2 regions of the Gudongella sp. DL1XJH-153 genome follow, and region 2 is predicted to be linked to the other one. Evidence: riboswitches for the same ligand, from Rfam matches in the RefSeq annotation. Region 2 holds a riboswitch; the other holds the start of a gene.
The links. Region 2 has a riboswitch for S-adenosylmethionine ahead of ACOEN1_RS12710 (O-acetylhomoserine aminocarboxypropyltransferase/cysteine synthase family protein). Riboswitches for the same ligand answer to the same signal wherever they lie in the genome.

Region 1: it holds a riboswitch for S-adenosylmethionine, as region 2 does, so the genes downstream of both, metK (methionine adenosyltransferase) here and ACOEN1_RS12710 (O-acetylhomoserine aminocarboxypropyltransferase/cysteine synthase family protein) in region 2, are expected to answer to the same signal.

The regions. Positions count from the first base shown of each region.
Region 1 covers NZ_JBMEMN010000005.1:65,742-72,387, forward strand. Annotated here, with positions in the region: gene ACOEN1_RS03910 (TasA family protein) at 1-668, shown strand, start outside; gene ACOEN1_RS03915 (hypothetical protein) at 784-1,581, shown strand; gene ACOEN1_RS03920 (SixA phosphatase family protein) at 1,820-2,320, opposite strand; tRNA gene ACOEN1_RS03925 (tRNA-Pro) at 2,633-2,709, opposite strand; SAM riboswitch class I at 2,926-3,022, shown strand; gene metK (methionine adenosyltransferase) at 3,082-4,263, shown strand; gene ACOEN1_RS03935 (ATP-dependent RecD-like DNA helicase) at 4,440-6,646, shown strand, end outside.
Region 2 covers NZ_JBMEMN010000049.1:123-12,348, forward strand. Annotated here, with positions in the region: gene metA (homoserine O-acetyltransferase MetA) at 1-897, opposite strand, end outside; gene ACOEN1_RS12710 (O-acetylhomoserine aminocarboxypropyltransferase/cysteine synthase family protein) at 915-2,198, opposite strand; SAM riboswitch class I at 2,273-2,381, opposite strand; gene ACOEN1_RS12715 (heavy metal translocating P-type ATPase) at 2,448-4,277, opposite strand; gene ACOEN1_RS12720 (ArsR/SmtB family transcription factor) at 4,584-4,949, opposite strand; gene ACOEN1_RS12725 (hypothetical protein) at 5,081-6,349, opposite strand; gene ACOEN1_RS12730 (L-fuculose-phosphate aldolase) at 6,502-7,143, opposite strand; gene ACOEN1_RS12735 (hypothetical protein) at 7,281-8,912, shown strand; gene ACOEN1_RS12740 (DUF975 family protein) at 8,962-9,738, opposite strand; gene ACOEN1_RS12745 (hypothetical protein) at 9,818-11,152, opposite strand; gene ACOEN1_RS12750 (acyl-CoA dehydratase activase-related protein) at 11,136-12,226, opposite strand, start outside.

The DNA of each region.
Region 1 (6,646 bases), on a different contig from region 2:
ATGTGGTTTTTATAACCAGTATGTTGTTGGTGGTATTACTTATTGCAGGTGGAACATTTGCTTGGTTCACTGATAACACACCACTAAAAATCAACAAATTCAAAGCTGGAACACTGGACATTGTATTAATAGACAGATTCTGTCCAGATATGGCACAAAATGTTAACCCAGGTGACTGCTACTTCAAGGAAGTGTATGTAAAGAATTTAGGAACTAAAAGAGCGGTAGTTAGAATCAAGAAGGACATGGCATTTGAAGGTGGATTAAGTCTTGCTCCCGTAATGTCTTCAATTGGTTCTGACTGGTTCGAGAAAAATGGATACTTTGTTTACAAAAAAGTGTTGAATCCTGGTCAAAGTACTACCGGTTTGTTTGCATGGAATAAGATTTGTTTCAGTGGACCATTAATGGACAACACTTACCAAGGAAAGGGATTTGACATCAAGGTAATGGCAGAAGGTATTCAAGCATCCAATCATGCACCATGGCTAAATGGTTGGGGAGTTAAAGTATATTATCCTATCGTAAGATCAGATGAAGTAGCAGAAGGTCTAGTTTCAGAAGCTACAGAAGCTGAAATGGCAGCTATATTGGAAACTGAAGCAGCTCCAATAGGTGAAGATAGTGCTGTAGAAATAGCCGATGTAATTGAAGAAGTAGTAAGATAAGTCACATGCATACTAAGTTGTAGGAATCGAAATATCAAAGCAATACTTGCATAAAGGCGGTCCAACCGCCTTTATGCAAGTAAAAGAGTTACACTAAGCAGAGGGAGGGGTCTAAATGAAAAGGTTTCTATCAAAATCCATGATGTTTCTGGGTGTATTCGCATTGATAATGGGAGCCATGACAACATTTGGAATAAACCCCTCCTATGCAGAGAACCTCAAGATAATAGGCAACAATATTGGTCTAGAAGTGGATCCAAGTGGTACGAGCCTATTCAATCTAACAAATATGAATCCAGGTGATACAAACGAAGCCAAGATAGATATATATAACTCTTTGGAGTACAGGTTTCAGCTGTTTATGAGAACAGAGAGGGTAAGTAAAGCACCATCTCAAGGTGAAGCAGACCTCTTCAAGCAAATGGTTTTAACAATACAGTATGACGGTGATGAAATATATAATGGATCAATGGCAGATTTTGCACAATCGAATATTAGTCTCGGTTTCTTGTATCCAGGTGACGACAAGGAGTTAAAGGCAACTGTTTACCTACCAGGAGCTGAAACAGGAAACGAGTTCCAGGGTAAATCTGTAGAGGTTAGATGGGTTTTCATAGCGGAGCACAAACCAGATAACCCTCCAACTGATTCAAATGAGTCAGAAGACACTGACAGGCCTGATAGGCAAGACAGACCGGATAATCCTGAAGAGCCTGAAGAAATTTTGGAAATAAGCGAAGAAGTTCCAAAGGCATTTCCAGTGCTTGAACAGCCTGAAATCATTGAAGCCCAGGAGGAGATTCCTCTTATGATTCCGATTCTACCTAGAACTGGAGCAATACCAGCAGTTCTATATTATCTCGCAGGTAGCTTGTTTTTAGGTTTAGGGATTAGGATAAAAAATAGAGAATAAGACAATTATCCGGATGTATAAGTAGAGTGGTTTAAATAATAAAACACTAGAAATGACAACCTTGTAATTTATGAGATTACAAGGTTGTATTTTTGAAATCAAATCATTCGGAAATCATTCGGGACGGTTCTTTTTGATTTTTCCTTTTTGCTTTTTCAAAGTCATATTTTGATCTAAATCTCCAAATGTCAAAAAAAAAGAAACGATGAAAGGTTTAAATTCATCGTTTCCATAATTGTTATTTATCGGCAATTTTCACAAAGTCACGAGTCTGCAGATACCATCTTAGTTCAACCTTGCTTTCTCCTAACTCTTCATCAGGGAATTTAAAGCAGGCTGCGGTTCCCTTTTTGAAGCGAAGAAAAGTACCAGAAATTTCCTGACTCCATAATGAAAGGTAGGGTTGTTGCCCAACCACAATTGCAGCTTCACCAGGTTCAATTTCTTCCACAAGCTCTCTAAGTCTACTGACACCACTACCTGTAGCAAGAAACTCCAGGTAAGTTGGCTCATCAAGATCTAATTCCTCCGCTAACATTTCAGCCGTTTCTTTTGCTCTAACCGTAGGGCTGGAATAAATTTTCAAAGTTTCATAATTATCGATCATTGTTTTGAAGCCTGCGACACTTTTCTTTAATAGAACTTTCCCTCGAGGAGAAAGTGCTCTTAAATCATCCTCTTCAGCAGATTCTTTATCCTCTGCAATTCCATGTCTATAAAGTATAAGATATTTACTCATTCTTGTATCCTCCTTTTTTAGTAATGTTTTAATTAGGCATATTACTCAATTTCTTATAAAGATCTGCAAAATATTATTTCATTAGCTCATCTTTCAGATAGCCTAATATCACTCTTAAAACCCATTATATCAAAAAAAATATGTCTATACAAAAGAAAGTGAAAATTGAGTTTTTTCTATATAAAAAAGCATCGGGGACGGTTCCTTTTGCTTTTTTTCTTCATTAGTCAGATTTTGGTCGGAATTTTGACCAATTTTATAGATATCAAAAAAATAAAAAACGCTGGAATAGTTAAATTCCAGCGTTTCTGATGGTCGGGGTGAGAGGATTTGAACCCCCGGCCCCATGGTCCCAAACCACGTGCGCTACCAAACTGCGCTACACCCCGACGTTTTTTGTCAACTTCTTAATTATAATGCAATTTCATTTAAAATGCAAGAGCTTTTTTAAAATTGTTTTTGTCTTTCTTGGAACCTGCAAATATCATTATATATTCACAGCTGCCTAAAGTCAACATGCTGAACATAATATTTGATCAAAAAACAATTGACTACCATACTCCGTTGTGCTATTATTTCACTTAGTGAAAATAAATATCTTGATTACCTTATCAAGAGTGGTGGAGGGATAGGCCCTATGAAGCCCGGCAACCTGTTTAACAGGTGCTAAATCCTACAGAATGTGATTCTGGAAGATGAGGTGTAGTGTGAGCTCACCTTGTCTTGACGACAAGGTTTTTTTAATTTTAAGGAGGAAAAAAATGAAAAAATGGTTATTCACATCGGAGTCCGTAACAGAGGGGCATCCTGATAAAGTCTGTGACCAGATATCAGACGCAATACTGGATGCGATCCTTGAGCAGGATCCTGAAGCCCGAGTAGCATGTGAGACAATGGTAACAACTGGAATGGTACTTGTTTCAGGAGAAATTACAACTAACTGCTATGCAGATATTCCGAAAATAGTAAGAAAGACAATAGCTGACATTGGCTATGTAAGAGCAAAATATGGATTTGATGCAGACACTTGTGCAGTGCTGACATCAATCAATGAACAATCACCTGATATTGCCAGGGGAGTTGATAAGGCTCTTGAACAGAAGGAATTAAGCGAAGACGAGATGGACAAGACAGGTGCAGGAGACCAGGGTATGATGTTTGGATTTGCCTGCAATGAGACGGAAGAATTGATGCCTCTTCCTATATCACTGGCTCACAAACTGTCAAGAAGACTTTCAGAGGTAAGAAAAGACGATACTCTTAATTACCTAAGACCAGACGGAAAGACGCAGGTTACTGTTGAATATCATGATGACAAGCCATTTAGAATTGAGAATGTTGTTGTGTCAACTCAACACAGCCCTGTTGTTACTTTGGAACAGATAAGAGAAGACATTGAGAAGTATGTAATAAACGAAATTATTCCTGAAGAAATGATGGATGAAAACACAAAGATCTATGTAAATCCAACTGGAAGATTTGTTGTTGGCGGACCTATGGGTGATGCAGGACTTACAGGAAGAAAGATTATCGTAGATACCTACGGTGGATATGCAAGACATGGTGGTGGAGCTTTCTCAGGGAAGGACGCTACAAAGGTTGACAGATCCGCTGCCTATGCTTCAAGATATGTTGCCAAGAACATTGTAGCTGCTGGACTTGCAGATAAATGCGAAGTAGCACTTGCCTATGCCATAGGAGTTGCGCATCCTCTTTCAATCAATGTTGACACCTTTGGAACAGGAAAACTGAGCGACGAAGAAATAACACAATTGGTTAAGGATAATTTTGACTTGAGACCAGCTGCAATAATCAGGGATCTTGACCTTAGAAAACCAATCTACAGACAACTGGCTGCCTATGGACATATGGGTAGAACGGATGTCGAGCTAACGTGGGAGAGGACAGACAAAGCTGAAGCTCTTAAAAAGGCATTGAAATAAAAAAACATCTGATGTAAGTAAAGGGAGCTTTTTACGATACTCATGTATGAAAATTTCATGATCCAATCAAAGTAGAAATTTCCTATTCGTAATAATACTGATCCCCCCAATATACAATATTGTATATTGGGGGGATTTCTTGTTATAATGGAAATAATGAGAAAGAAGGTGAGAATGTGGAAATACAGGGAATTGTTGAGGATATAATCTACAGAAATGAATCCAACGGGTATACTGTCGGAAGACTGTATACATCTGATGGGAGCATTACCTTCGTAGGTCAGGTCCCCTACATACAGAATGACCAGGCGGTACTCTTGAAAGGGGAATGGATTTATCACAACAAGTTTGGTGAGCAATTCCAGTTCCAGTCCATGGAAACCATCATGCCTACAACTACCAAGGGTATCGAGAATTATCTTGGATCAGGATTGATTCCACATATCGGACCTAAGACAGCTAAACGAATAGTTGATAAATTTGGTGAAAAGGCTCTTGATATAATTCAGTACTATCCTGATAGACTTCTTGAAATTGAAGGAATTGGCAAGAAAAAACTCAAGGTTATAATGGAATCCTTTGACGAACAGAGGGAAGTTCGTGAAGTTATGGTTGCACTTCAGGAATTTAATATCAGCCCGAACCAGAGCATGAAAATCTACAAGGAGTACGGGACTGAAACATTGAAGGTTATCCGTGAAAATCCATACAGACTTGCTGAGGATATTCATGGGATGGGATTTCGGACTGCCGATGAAATTGCAGAAAAAGTTGGTCTGGAGAAGAGTTCACCCCACAGACTCCAGGCTGGATTAAAATATGTTTTAACCAGGGCAGCAGGTGAAGGACATTGCTATCTCCCGGAAGGCGAGCTTATTGATAAGGCAGCGATTCTTTTGCAAATCCAATCAGAGAATCTGAAGGACCCGCTAACCTCTCTATTATTGAGTAAAAGCTTTCATCTTGTGGAAAGTGGAGATGAAAGGATAGTCTACTATATGCCATATCATATGGCTGAAAACAGTGTTGCGAAGGTTCTTGTGGAACTGAGCCTTGTTGAGCAGGATGAAATTGTAGCTGATATGGATAAGGCGCTTGATAATCTTGAAAAGAGTCAGGAGTTTTCCTTTGGAAAGAAGCAAAGGGATGCTGTCCAAAGCGTTTTGCAGAACGGGGTAACAGTAATTACAGGTGGTCCCGGAACGGGAAAGACCACAATAATAAATGCAATAATTGCCTTGATGGAAGCAGAGAAGAAGGAGATTCTGCTTGCTGCTCCCACGGGAAGAGCAGCAAAGAGGATTACAGAAACCACAGGAAGAGAGGCAAGGACAATCCATAGACTTCTGGAAATTTCATTCCAGGATGATAATCTTCAATTCAATAAGAACGAGGAAGAGCCTCTGGATGCAGATGTGGTAATTGTGGATGAGACATCAATGGTTGATATTCTACTTATGAATCAGCTTCTTAGAGCCATTAAGCCAGGGACAAGACTTGTTCTTGTGGGAGATGTGGACCAGCTTCCTTCGGTAGGTGCAGGGAATGTTTTAAGAGACATCATAAACTCAGGTGTAATCAAGGTCGTAATATTGGATGAGATATTTCGGCAAGGTGAGGAAAGCATGATAATTGTAAATGCTCATCTTGTAAACAAAGGTGAAAAACCTGTGCTTAATATAAAGGACAAGGATTTCTTTTTTATGTCAAAAGACAGTGGTCTTGAGGTTAGAGATACAATAGTTCAGCTTTGTCTAAACAGACTGCCTGATTTTTATGGCCTGGACCCCATTCGGGATATTCAGGTGCTTTCGCCAATGAGAAAGGGTGATGCCGGTGTTACTGCCCTAAACAAGGCACTTCAGGAAGCAATAAATCCTCCATCTCCAAAGAAGAATGAAAAAGCTATGGGAGATGAGCTTTTCAGAGAAGGCGACAAGGTTATGCAGATCAAGAACAACTACAAGGCCTCCTGGATCATTAGGAAGGGTGGCTTTAGGACAGAAGAAGGCGAAGGTGTGTTTAACGGTGATTTTGGCTATGTTCAATCGATAGACCAGGATGAGGGTACATTGCAGGTTGTCTTTGATGATGACAGGGAAGTGGAATATCAATTTACTCAACTGGATGAATTGAGGCTTGCATATGCCACAACAATACACAAATCCCAGGGAAGTGAGTTTCCTGCGGTAGTTATACCGGTTTTTTCGGGTCCCCCCATGTTGCTAACCAGAAATCTGCTTTACACTGCAATAACTAGAGCAAGGGATTTGGTGGTACTGGTTGGTCATCACAGGTACTTGAACCAGATGATAAGAAACAATCTTATTACAGAAAGATATTCATCCCTTGACATAAAAATGCGCGAATATCTTAATCTTCT
Region 2 (12,226 bases):
GATATAAGGAGTTTCCTGGTATACACAATAGTTCAACCAGTTTGAAAACAATAGTTGAGAGTGACTTTTCCACTTAACTTCTATATTGCCATCCGGATTGTCTTCTTTGAAATAGTTAACTGGAATCTCGTTGATACCTTTCTTTAGGTCTCTTTCATATTCCTTCTTCAAGGTTTCCCTGTCGTATTCTCCATGCCCCTGTACAAAGATCTGTCTCCTGTTTGAAATCGAGGAGATGTGAACCCCCGCTTCTTCAGATTCAGCAAGAATTCTCATTCCCGGAACTTTTTCAAACTCCTCCTTGTCAATTTGTGTGAATCTTGAGTGAGGTGCACAAAACGAATCATCAAATCCCCTCATCAGTCTTCCACCTGCAGATGTAACACTATGTTTGAACACTCCAAAGAGCTTTTTGTCCATAAACCTTCTCTTAAGCCTAAAGTGATGATATAGCGCTGCCTGTGCTCCCCAGCAGATATGCAATGTACTAAAAACATTCCTTTTTGAGTACTCCATCAACTGAACAAGCTCATCCCAGTAATCTACTTCCTCATAGGGCAGATTTTCAACAGGTGCTCCTGTAATGATCATCCCATCGAATTTTCTGTTTCTAATGTCCTCAAATGTTAGGTAGAAGTTATCGAGGTGTTCCTGCCTGGTGTTTCTTGATTCATGTGATCTCATATGAACCAGGTGAATATTTATCTGGAGTGGAGTGTTGGCTAGCATCCTGATAAGCTGTGTCTCAGTCTCAATCTTGGTTGGCATAAGGTTGACTATGCAAACTTCAAGTGGTCGTATATCCTGACCATAGGCTCTGGCATCCTCCATTACGAATATTTTTTCATTCTTCAATATATCATAAGCCGGGAGGGATCCCGGAATTACAACTGGCATATGTCATCCTCCTTTCCTTAGATGTTTTTAGTTACCTGAGTTATGGCATGATCAAAATCAGCCATTATGTCCTCTATATTCTCAATCCCAACTGAAACCCTTATCAAATCGGGACTTACACCTGCCTTAATCTGCTGCTCTTCTGTAAGCTGTCTGTGGGTAGTGCTTGCAGGATGAAGTATGCTGGTTCTCAGATCTCCCAGATGCACTACAAGTGCTGTCAAATCCAAATGCTTTACTAGTTCCTTGCCTGCCTGTGCGCCTCCCTTTATTCCAAAGGTCAGGATTCCACTTCCTCCCTTAAGATATTTCCTTGCTGTATCATATGTTTTGTGAGATTCAAGAAATGGATAATTAACCCACTGAACTCCAGGATGGCTCTCTAGAAACTTTGCCAGATTGAATGCATTCTCACAGTGTCTCTCCATTCTTAAGTGAAGTGTTTCCAATCCAAGGTGGAACAAAAAAGCACTGAACGGACTTAAGGTCATTCCAAAATCCCTTAACAGTTGAACTCTTGCTTTAGTTATATATGCAGCTGGACCAAAATCCTTAGAATAGCTTATTCCATGGTAGCTTGGATCAGGCTCCACCAGTTCTGGAAATTTTCCATTGTCCCAGTTGAAGCTTCCCCCATCGATGACTATTCCTCCAACACTTGTTGCATGCCCATCAGTGTACTTTGTTGCCGAGTGGATTATTATGTCCACACCATGCTCAAAGGGCTTGCAAAGAACTGGTGTTGCCAAAGTATTATCTACTATAAAGGGAACATCCAAGATTTTTGCAACCTTGCCGAACTTCTCAAAATCGAGAATATTAAGACCCGGATTTCCAATTGTCTCTCCAAATACCGCCTTTGTGCTGCCTCTACCTGCCGCTGCTATCTCCTTAAGCGTTGCTTCAGGGTCGACAAAGGTTACTTCAATTCCAAACTTTTTAAGAGTTACCCCTAGAAGGTTGAATGTACCTCCATAAATTGTTGATGCAGCAATTATATGGTCACCTGCATTGCAGATGTTCAGTATTGCCAGTGTAGTCGCAGCCTGACCTGATGAAGCAGCAACTGCTCCCACGCCTCCTTCAAGAAGAGCCATCTTGTTTTCAAACTCGGTTACTGTAGGATTGCTGATTCTGGAATACATATGCTCGGCACTCTTAAGATCAAACAGGTCTGCCATATCATCAGAATCATAGTACTGATATGTTGTACTCTGGACTATAGGCAATACCCTCGGTTGTCCTGAAGCCGGTTTGTAGGTTCCCTGTACGCATTGTGTTTCTAGTGAATAATTTCTCATGTCATCCTCCTCCTAACTGCAACTCGTCAATCAAAAAAAATAAAACCGCTTCAATAAGAAGCGGTATATACCTTTTCTTATCTTCCAGTACACATTTGTACACTGTTGGAATTGGCACCTTGCGCATATGCGTAGGTTGCCGAAGCTTCACAGGGCCATTCCCTCCACTTCTCTTGATAAGTTACAATTATTAAATTTTAGTATTTCAGTCTATATTATTCTCTTTGTCAATCTTTGTCAAGAGCCTTTTTAAACTTTATATCTCATGACTCTCATGGCATTAAGGACTGCAATCAATGCCACTCCGACATCTGCAAATACTGCTTCCCACATGGTTGCCATACCTGCTGCTCCCATAACCAATACAATTCCTTTGACCCCCAGAGCAAAAATGATATTCTGCCATACGATTCTTTTCGTCCAGGATGCTATGTCAAGAGCCACAGGAAGCTTTGTAAGCTCATCTGTCATGAGGACAATGTCAGCTGCCTCTATTGCGGCATCAGAGCCAAGAGCCCCCATTGCTACCCCTATATCAGCCCTTGCAAGCACAGGGGCATCATTTATCCCATCGCCAACAAAAATCAGCTTCTTGTTTTTTTGAAGTCCACCCGTCAACTCTTCAATTGCAGCAACTTTATCCTGTGGCAGCAGCTCTGAGTATACCTTGTCTATTCCAAGATCTTCAGCCACCTGCAGTGCAACCTGTTCCCTGTCACCGGTAAGCATTACTACATTTTGTACTCCAAGTTGCTTAAGTCTCTGGATTGATTCTTTTGCATTGGATTTTATTTTATCTGCAATTTGAATATATCCCTGGTACTCTAAATCGACTGCAATATGAATAATGGTTTTTCCATTGTCCTCTGCTTTTACCGTTATCCCTTCGTCCTTAAACAGCGATGAATTTCCAAGCAGCAGCTTCTTCCCGTCTATTTCAGCCATAACCCCAAGTCCAGCAAGCTCCTTGTATTCTTTTACAAGGCTCGTATCCAGCTTGGTTTTATTTGCCTTTACTACAGACTGAGCAATTGGGTGAGAAGAATGACTTTCGCCTAAGGCCGCAAGATAAAGAAGTTCCTCACCAGACATTTCTCCGGATGATATCACATCAACAACCTGGAACTTTCCTTCTGTCAAGGTTCCCGTCTTGTCAAACACCACTGTGGAAACCGAGTTTAAGGCCTCAAGATAATTTCCTCCCTTGACTAGAATACCCTGTCTTGATGCACCTCCAATTCCACCAAAAAATCCAAGGGGAATCGATATCACAAGAGCACAAGGACAAGATACGACAAGAAAGATCAATGCTCTGTAAATCCAATCAGAAAACAATGCTCCTTCTATTACCAGCGGTGGAATTATGGCAAGCCCGAGGGCAAAAAATACCACAACCGGTGTATAATACCTGGCAAACTTGGTTATAAAGTTTTCCGTTGGAGCCTTTTTTGATGCTGCATTTTCAACGAGTTCCAGAATTTTTGATACTGTCGATTCGTTGAATTCCTTTTCCACCTTTACCCTCAGGAGCCCCTGTTTGTTAATAAATCCACTTAAAACTGATTCTCCCACTTTAACATCCCTGGGAATCGATTCTCCCGTTAGAGCCGCGGTGTCCATTGAAGATGATCCTACTAGTATCACACCATCCAGTGGTACTTTTTCGCCAGGACGGATTACAATTTCATCTCCCTTTTTAACCTTTTGAGGATTTACCTTTGTAATCTCATCTCCCCGAGCCAAGTTGGCATAATCAGGTCTGATATCCATTAGGTCTGCAATTGATTTTCTAGATTTGTTTACAGCATAATCCTGGAAGAACTCCCCAATCTGGTAGAAGAGCATTACTGCAACACCTTCAGGGTATTCACCTATTGCAAATGCCCCGACTGTAGCTATCGTCATCAGGAAATTCTCGTCAAAAACCTGACCTCTTGTAAGATTTCTCACTGCTCTAAGGATTACTTCTCCACCTATCAGAAAGTATGCCAGAAGAAACAATAAGAGTTTAGGCAATCCATCAACTGGTAGTATCAAGGCTGCAGCAAACAGAACAGCTCCTGCAATTACACCTTTCATATCCTTCGTTGCATGTTGAAAATGATCAGTTCCATGTCCACGGGCTTCATCATCTTCAGCAAGATAATCATCCTTTTCCACAACCTTGACGTGTGGTTCAAAGAAGAGGACTATTTTTTTTACCTGTGTCCCTAATTCATGAGAGTCGCTTTCCTGGTGCACACTTAGGGTCTTGCTTATAAAGTTCAAAGAGGCATCTGAAACCTCCGGAAGTTGCTTGATTCTTGCTTCTATCCTAGAAGCACAATTAGCTCAGTCCATGCCCTCCAAATAAAATTCTCGCTTACTCATTCTTATGCCTCCATCTTAATTATGACTTACATGGACCAATCCCTGGTCCAAAATGTTCATTACATGCTCATCGTCAAGGGAATAAAACACAATTTTCCCTTCCCTTCTGTATTTTACAAGCCCCGACTGTTTAAGAACCCTTAGCTGATGTGATATTGCGGACTGGTTCATATCCAATAGGACAGCAATATCACAAACGCACATCTCAGAGAGGAATAAAGCATGAAGAATCCTTATTCTGGTTCTGTCCCCAACAACCTTGAAAAAATCAGCGGATCTTTCCAATACGCCTTCTTCAGGCATGCCTTCCCTTACCTTATTCACCGTTTCTTCATGTATTACTGTACAGTCACAAACTGCAATGTTTTTCTCAGAACTCATCTCCATATACCCCTTTCATATGAATATCTGTTCATATGTTCAAGTATATTTTACTACTATTTCAAGAATAAAACAAGCCCAAATTTGGTCAAAGAAAAACCGCCTCCACAAGAGACGGTTCATACCCACTATTATCCTTCAATTTCCATAAGTACCTCATTAGGTAGCTCTGGCATTTCTACTGGTACCTCTGGCATTTCCACATAAACTTCTATCATTCTAAGCTGCTGATTCCACTCTATATCAAATCCGTGGTTTTCCAGCTCTCTTGTATGCATCAATTCTTCTGAAGGCTCCATGTCAAGTCCGAATATTTCAACGGCATCCTTAACACTCATATATGACAATCCTTCATCTGAGATTGTTATCTCCACTTCACCTTCCATTGCTTCTGTTTCTGTAATAACCATATACATGTTCTCGTCAACATCAATCATCGCAGCAAGGTTTCTTCCTTCTTCAGGAAATGCCATGCTCCCCATGATAAGATTGTTCAGGTCTTCTTGTGTATATACTTTAACTGATTCAGGAATCTCAACTGTGTAGTCATCCAACCTATTTGAAGTTGACTCCATTGTTAAGATCATCTCTCCAACTGGAGAAGTAAGATAGAATTCTCCCTCTTCTACGTAGCTTTCATCTGTAATTGTAGTTACTTGCTTATAGTAGCTTCCCCTTATTGCTTCTCTTGCAGTTTCAAGCATTGGAACGAATATTTCCTCATACATAGCCAGTGCCTGTTCTATTTCTTCTTCAGTAAGCTCAACTTCCATCTCCTGACCTGTAAGCTCCATCAATTCAGCTGAGTTTTCCAAAGTGAATTTCATATAAGCACCGAATAAATCAACCATCTGGTCTGAATCGATTGTTAGAGTGTAAGTGTCATCCTCTTTTGTCATGTCAAATTCAAAATCTAATTCCATTTCTTCAACAAACTCTAGAATTTCAAGAAGGTACTGCTTGTCTACCTGTGGAACTCCTTCTCCACTTTCCAGCATAACGTATTCTTCTTCAATTTGAACCGCATCGCCCATTTCCATCTTTTCAGCGATAAACTTTACAATTTCCGTGTTCAGGTACATGTCTGATCCCTGAGTAATCATATGAATTGTTGGAATTTCAAGCTCTGGATCTTCAGTTGTAATAACAATTTCCATCCAAGCTGTCATGTTTTCCAAATTTCCAGCTGACTTCAGATTTACATTAAACACCATTGGTTCTTCTTCTGGCATTGTAAGTGTAATTTTTATATCTGATTCGCCTTCCATCGCTACCCATTCATCGTACATAACCTTTAAATCTTCCCAGTACTCTCCGGCTGGCGTCGCTGGAGCAGCTGATGCAACACTAGTTGAGAACAAGGCTAAAACTAGAACTAAAGCCAATATTACTTTCTTCATTTAAATCTCTCCTTTTCTTATGTATCTTTTACGATTTATTCCACTTTAACAGTGGAATTTATCACCATAGTACATTCGTCTTTATTTTAACACATTTTGCTATAAGGTTGTGATAATTTTTGATTTTTGTTGAAATTTTAACCTTTTTGTAACTATTTCTGTCCATAAGTCTTGAACTTTTCCCTCATTCTCTCCATCTCATCTGGCTGAATCAAAACCGGCTCGCCCATGGACTTTGTTCTGTAATACAGCTCACAGCAAAATTCGATATCCTCAGCAATACTGAACGCCTTCTCAACAGTGCTGGCTCCAGCCAGCATTCCGTGATTTGCCAACAGAACTGCCTTTCTGTCCCGCATTCCTTCCAGTGCATTTTGGGCAAGTTCTTTTGTACCAAAAGTTGCATACTCAGCGCACCTTACATTATCCCCTGCAACCGCAATCATGTAGTGTACAGGTGGCAAATCCCAGTTCATGCATGCTATTGTGGTTGCGTATATGGAATGAGTATGTACCAATGCCGAAATGTCTTCTCTGTCTTTATAGAATACCCTGTGAAGTTCATATTCTGAAGAGGGTTTCCTGTCTCCGTCAATTACATCTCCATCAAGATTCATCACAACGATATCCTGGGCTCTTGTTTCCATATAATCAAGACCAGAAGGACTGATTGCCATAAGTCCAGAGTCTCTGTGAAATATACTGATATTTCCGCCTGTTCCTGTTGTAAGATTCCTTTCTATCAACATTTTCCCGTATTCAACTACCTTTTCCCTAAGTTCCTTCAGCAGCATAATATTACCTCCTCCACTCTTGTTCCTTTATAGTAACAATCCCTGAATAGTCTGTCAATTACAGGATTTCTGTAACCTGATTGTTACACACTAAGAGAGTTTTTTTTATATAATGATGAAGAGAAAGGAGTCAAATTATGAAAAATAAAATATATTCTCTTCTGATTCTGACAATTATATTTGGAATCATCCTGTCAGGATGCGGAAGTTCTAGCCAAGATATGAATACTATGACAGCTGAAGATTCTATTGAAAGCTTTTTTCCGTTTGACGATTCTCTCTTGGAATCAGAATTTACTAGAAATAAAATAGAGAGCTACTTGCTCCAAATTAATCCTGATGTTGATATATCTGAGGGACATTACGCCATCGGTGACCTTACTGGCGATGAGATACCCGAAATAGCTATGTACATCAAAAGGAATCCTGCAAACATTGATGACCAGGGATCTCTTTTAGTCTATAGCTATGACTCTTCAGAATATGTTTTGACAGATAAGGTCCACATGAATTACGACAATACAAATTATATTCTTAAAATTGGAAATATAAGCGACAATGTCAGAGGGCTCTTATTGAGTAATCAGGTTGGCTCCAAAGCCGGGGTCACATACGGATTTATCCTTGAAGAAAGAAGTCTTAAAAACATACTAAACCCAAAAAAAGTTAACCTTTTCTCAGTTACGACATCAAACAGCATCATGGACATTGACGGAGATGGAATACTTGAATTCAGCATCTGTTCAATTGACCCGGAAACCACTGCTGATAACCCTTCTGATGCAGACATAATAGAATTATGGTACAGGTGGAATGGCAAGGACAGTGCTGATTTTATAGACATATCAGAGAATGCATCAGAAGATTCCATGATAGTTGCTACTCCCAGAGAATCTCAGATGATGGAAGCTCCTCAGGAATTTGGCATTATGACCGAGACCGAGGAGTCACAAATCGCGGTAATGACAATTGATGAACCTTATCCTGGAAATACTGATTACAGGGATTACCTTATTGAAAACCTTGATAATTATTCAGCAATGGAAGTCACAAACAACCTTAAGGAACACATCTTTTCACTTAAGGTAAATAAAAGCTACCGAAGTCTTGATGTAGCTACACTGTTTTCAAAGTATATGAAGGACTATTCCTTTGATTCTTTCTTTGAAAAATATGGTCTTTCACAGGAACGACTTAATGATGAGGAGTACCTTGGCAGAGACCGGATTCTACAATCTGAGTCTGATCTTAAGGAAATGATGATTAGAAACTTGGATCTTGGTTATCTACTTGTGGCCGGAAATGGTAAATATAACTACGAGATTGACTATGGTGGGTTTGTGGATGACTTCGGTGGAAATATCACAAATGAATTCCGAAAGTATCTAAAGATAATGTCCAGAGAAACCTCTTCGCCTCATAGAAACAATGGGCTTCTGCTTATCGATAAGTCGTCTCTTGCAGATAGAATAACTGAAATCGAGGCCTTTAGACTAACATACAGCTATTCTGAGTTTAAGGATGAAGTTCTGGCAATTTATGAAAACTATATGAACTCCATGTTGTATCTGACCCAGACAGGTGATGTTTTTGACCAGGAAACCGGAAACTACAAAGATAATTCAAAACAAATCCTGCAGGAAATAATAAACAAATATCCTGATTCTCATATGTCAGATGTAATAAATATAATGCTTGAAAAAGTAGAAACAAGTAATGGAATCATAACTCCAACCATAAGAAAAGAAATTTCATCAATGATCCCTTAGTTATCATTAAAAAACCTGCCTCTAAATAAAAGGCAGGTTTTTTAGTGTCTTAGTGGTCCATGACTGGTTCATACTCTCTACTACTTATATAGTATTCAAACAATTTAGCTATAGTGGCTTCGTGATAAGGCCTTACAAATATGCTTCCTATTCCGAAGAATAGAAGCCCAAGCATATACCATCCAAGAAATGATAGATCAAGAACAAAAATCTCGCCCTTCTGACCATCTGTCATTCTCTTGCTAATTTCTATTGCCTCATCAAGAGGCAGCTCAGGATCTTCTGATAAAATGTAAGGAACCATTCTATACTGATAGTATTTAATTATGCCTGGGATTATAAATAGCAATGTCCAGAGAAAAATGTATAATTCAAGCAAAAAAATCTTTCCTGCAATGGGAAACCATTGACCTTTTTTAAAGGTCGAAAACAGATTTCCAATTTCAACATCTCCTTCAAAACCCCTAAGAAAAAACCTCTTTTCCCCTACCTGCAAAGCATTTCCAATTATTATACCCAGTACAATTGCGAAAATGATAATTGTAGTAAACACCCCGAAGGTTGTTGCGAAAACAAAAGGATTATCCAAACCTATACCATCAGAAGTAAAGTTGAAAATTTCATTTCTTGGACTAAGATCAATTATATACTCTCTGTTTTCGAGTACAGATCCATTTTCAACATTATAGTATTGTTCATTCTGAGACTCGCTTCTTCCGGATCCTCCCGTAACGATTGCCACTATGAGACAGACCACAAAAGCTTTCCAGTAGTTTCTTCTTAGGAAATCTTTAGCCTCTTGCTTCAAACCTGCTCTTGACCACATTTTCTACACCTCCAGTCCAATACTACCAATTTGTTAAAGCCTTGTCAATCCAAAAACCTGATCGAAATCAGGCTTCTAGCTAAATCATATTTATTGGTAATGAATCCTTTGAATGCTCTTTGACCGACTCCTCAACCATATGTGATGCCGCTCCCTTTACATCCTCCAGCTTTTCCCTTGCAACTGAAAGCATAAGCTTAATTCTATTCTCTTGGTTTACTCTGGTTGCTCCAGGGTCGTAATCTATTGGTACGATATTGGCTCCCGGCTTAATAGCCTTGATGTTGGCCAGCACACCCTTGCCAACTATATGGTTTGGAAGACATCCAAAAGGTTGAGTCACCACGATGTTTTCGTATCCCTTGGATATAAGTTCCATCATTTCAGCTGGCAGCAGCCATCCTTCACCCATTTTACAACCTAATCCAATTACACCCTTAACCAAGGATTTCAGATGCTTAAATGGTGAAGGTGCAGTAAATCCACTGTTATTTTGAATGGCTTCAATCATTATGTTTTCAAGGTTGCCAAGGTATCTGTTGATTCTTTCCATAATAAAGCTCTTCCAGAACTTCCCGCCGTAGAGTTGCTGGTCAATTACCCCGTTTTCAACAGTGTACATAATAAACCCCATTAGTCCCGGGACCATAACCTCACAATTTTCCTTGTGAAGAAATTCCTCCAGTTGGTTGTTGCCCAGGCTTGAGAACTTGACATATATCTCACCTACGACTCCGACCTTTACCTTATGACTGTCTTCCCTTGGAATTGCATCGAAGGATATTACAATTTCCTTCATCAAGGTTTTCATTCTATGCTGTTTTATTGTTTTTCCAGACTGAAATTCTTCACCCAGCCTATCAACCCAGTAGTCTAGATTCTTAAGGCTGTCTCCAGTGTTCTTTTCATAAGGTCTAACCTGATTGTGCAAAAGCATTAGCAGGTCACCATAAATCAGCGTTGCCATGGATTGCTTAAGCATTGGGAAAGACACTCTGAATCCGCTGTTTTTTTCCATGCCTCCTGCATTTAACGATATTACCGGCACATGATCATAACCCGCATTTATCAAGGCTTTTCTTAGCAAGTGTATATAGTTTGAAGCTCTGCAGCCTCCTCCAGTCTGAGTAATAAGCAAGGCAACTCTGTCTGTATCATATTCTCCTGAATTAAGCGCATCAATCATCTGACCAATCACAAGTAGAGCTGGATAGCATGTGTCGTTATGAACATTTCTCAAGCCTTGATTTACAACTGAAACTCCGGTATTCTTAAGAATCGTCATTTTATAACCAAAGTTCCTGAACACCTTCTCCAGAAGTGCAAAGTGAATTGGTGTCATATCAGGGCATAGAATTGTATATTCTTTTTTCATCTTCTTCGTAAACTCAACCCTGTTAACTCTTACGCCCATAACCCTTACCCTCCTTGTCCTTTTGTTCAATTGCAGAAAGCAAGCTTCTTATCCTGATTCTTACAGCTCCAAGATTTGTAATTTCATCAATTTTCAACTGCGTATAGATTTTCCCCTTTTCTTCCAAGATAGCCTTTATCTCATCTGTTGTTATCGCATCCAGACCACACCCAAATGACACAAGCTGTACCAGCTCCATATCGTCCTGATTCCCGACATACTCTGCTATGGAGTATAGTCTTGAGTGATATGTCCATTGATTCAATACATCCACTGTCGTTTTCGATGCAAGATTACCTATTGAGTCCTCACTTATAACAACCACTCCATATTCAGTGATAAGTTTTGATATCCCGTGGTTTGTCTCAGGATCAACATGATATGGCCTCCCTGCCAACACAATTATTTTTTTCCCATTCTCTCTTGCTATTTGAATAAATTCCTGTCCTTTTGACTGGATTTTTTTGATATAGCTCTTGTATTCCTTGATTCCTCTGTCTACGGCAAATTTGACTTCACTAAGTTTTATATCCTTGTTGGTCTTTTTCAATATTTCATAAAGCTTCTTTGAAAGAACTTTTTTGTTTTGAAGTCCCATATAATCAAAGACAAAATTTGTTTGATCCAGTCTTTCAATATTTGCAGCAATTACCTCAGGGTAATATGCCACGATAGGACAGTTGAAGTGATTATCTCCCATCTTTTCATCGATATTATACGTCAAGCAGGGGTAGAAGATTGTGTCAACTTCCTTATCAATTAGATACTCAATATGTCCGTGGACAAGTTTTGCTGGAAAGCAAACAGTATCCGATGGAATTGTATGTTGTCCCCTAATAAACAGCTCTCTTGAAGTAAACGGAGAACGTATTACCTCGAAATCAAGAAGGGTAAACACCGTATGCCAAAAAGGCAGCATCTCGTACATATTGAGAGCCATAGGGATTCCAATGCTTCCGCGTCTTCCCTTGATGGATTTATATTCCTTGAGAAACTTAAGCTTCTCATCATAGATATCATACTGTTCTTCAATATCCCTGTTTTTTACCGGCCTGTCACATCTGTTTCCACCGA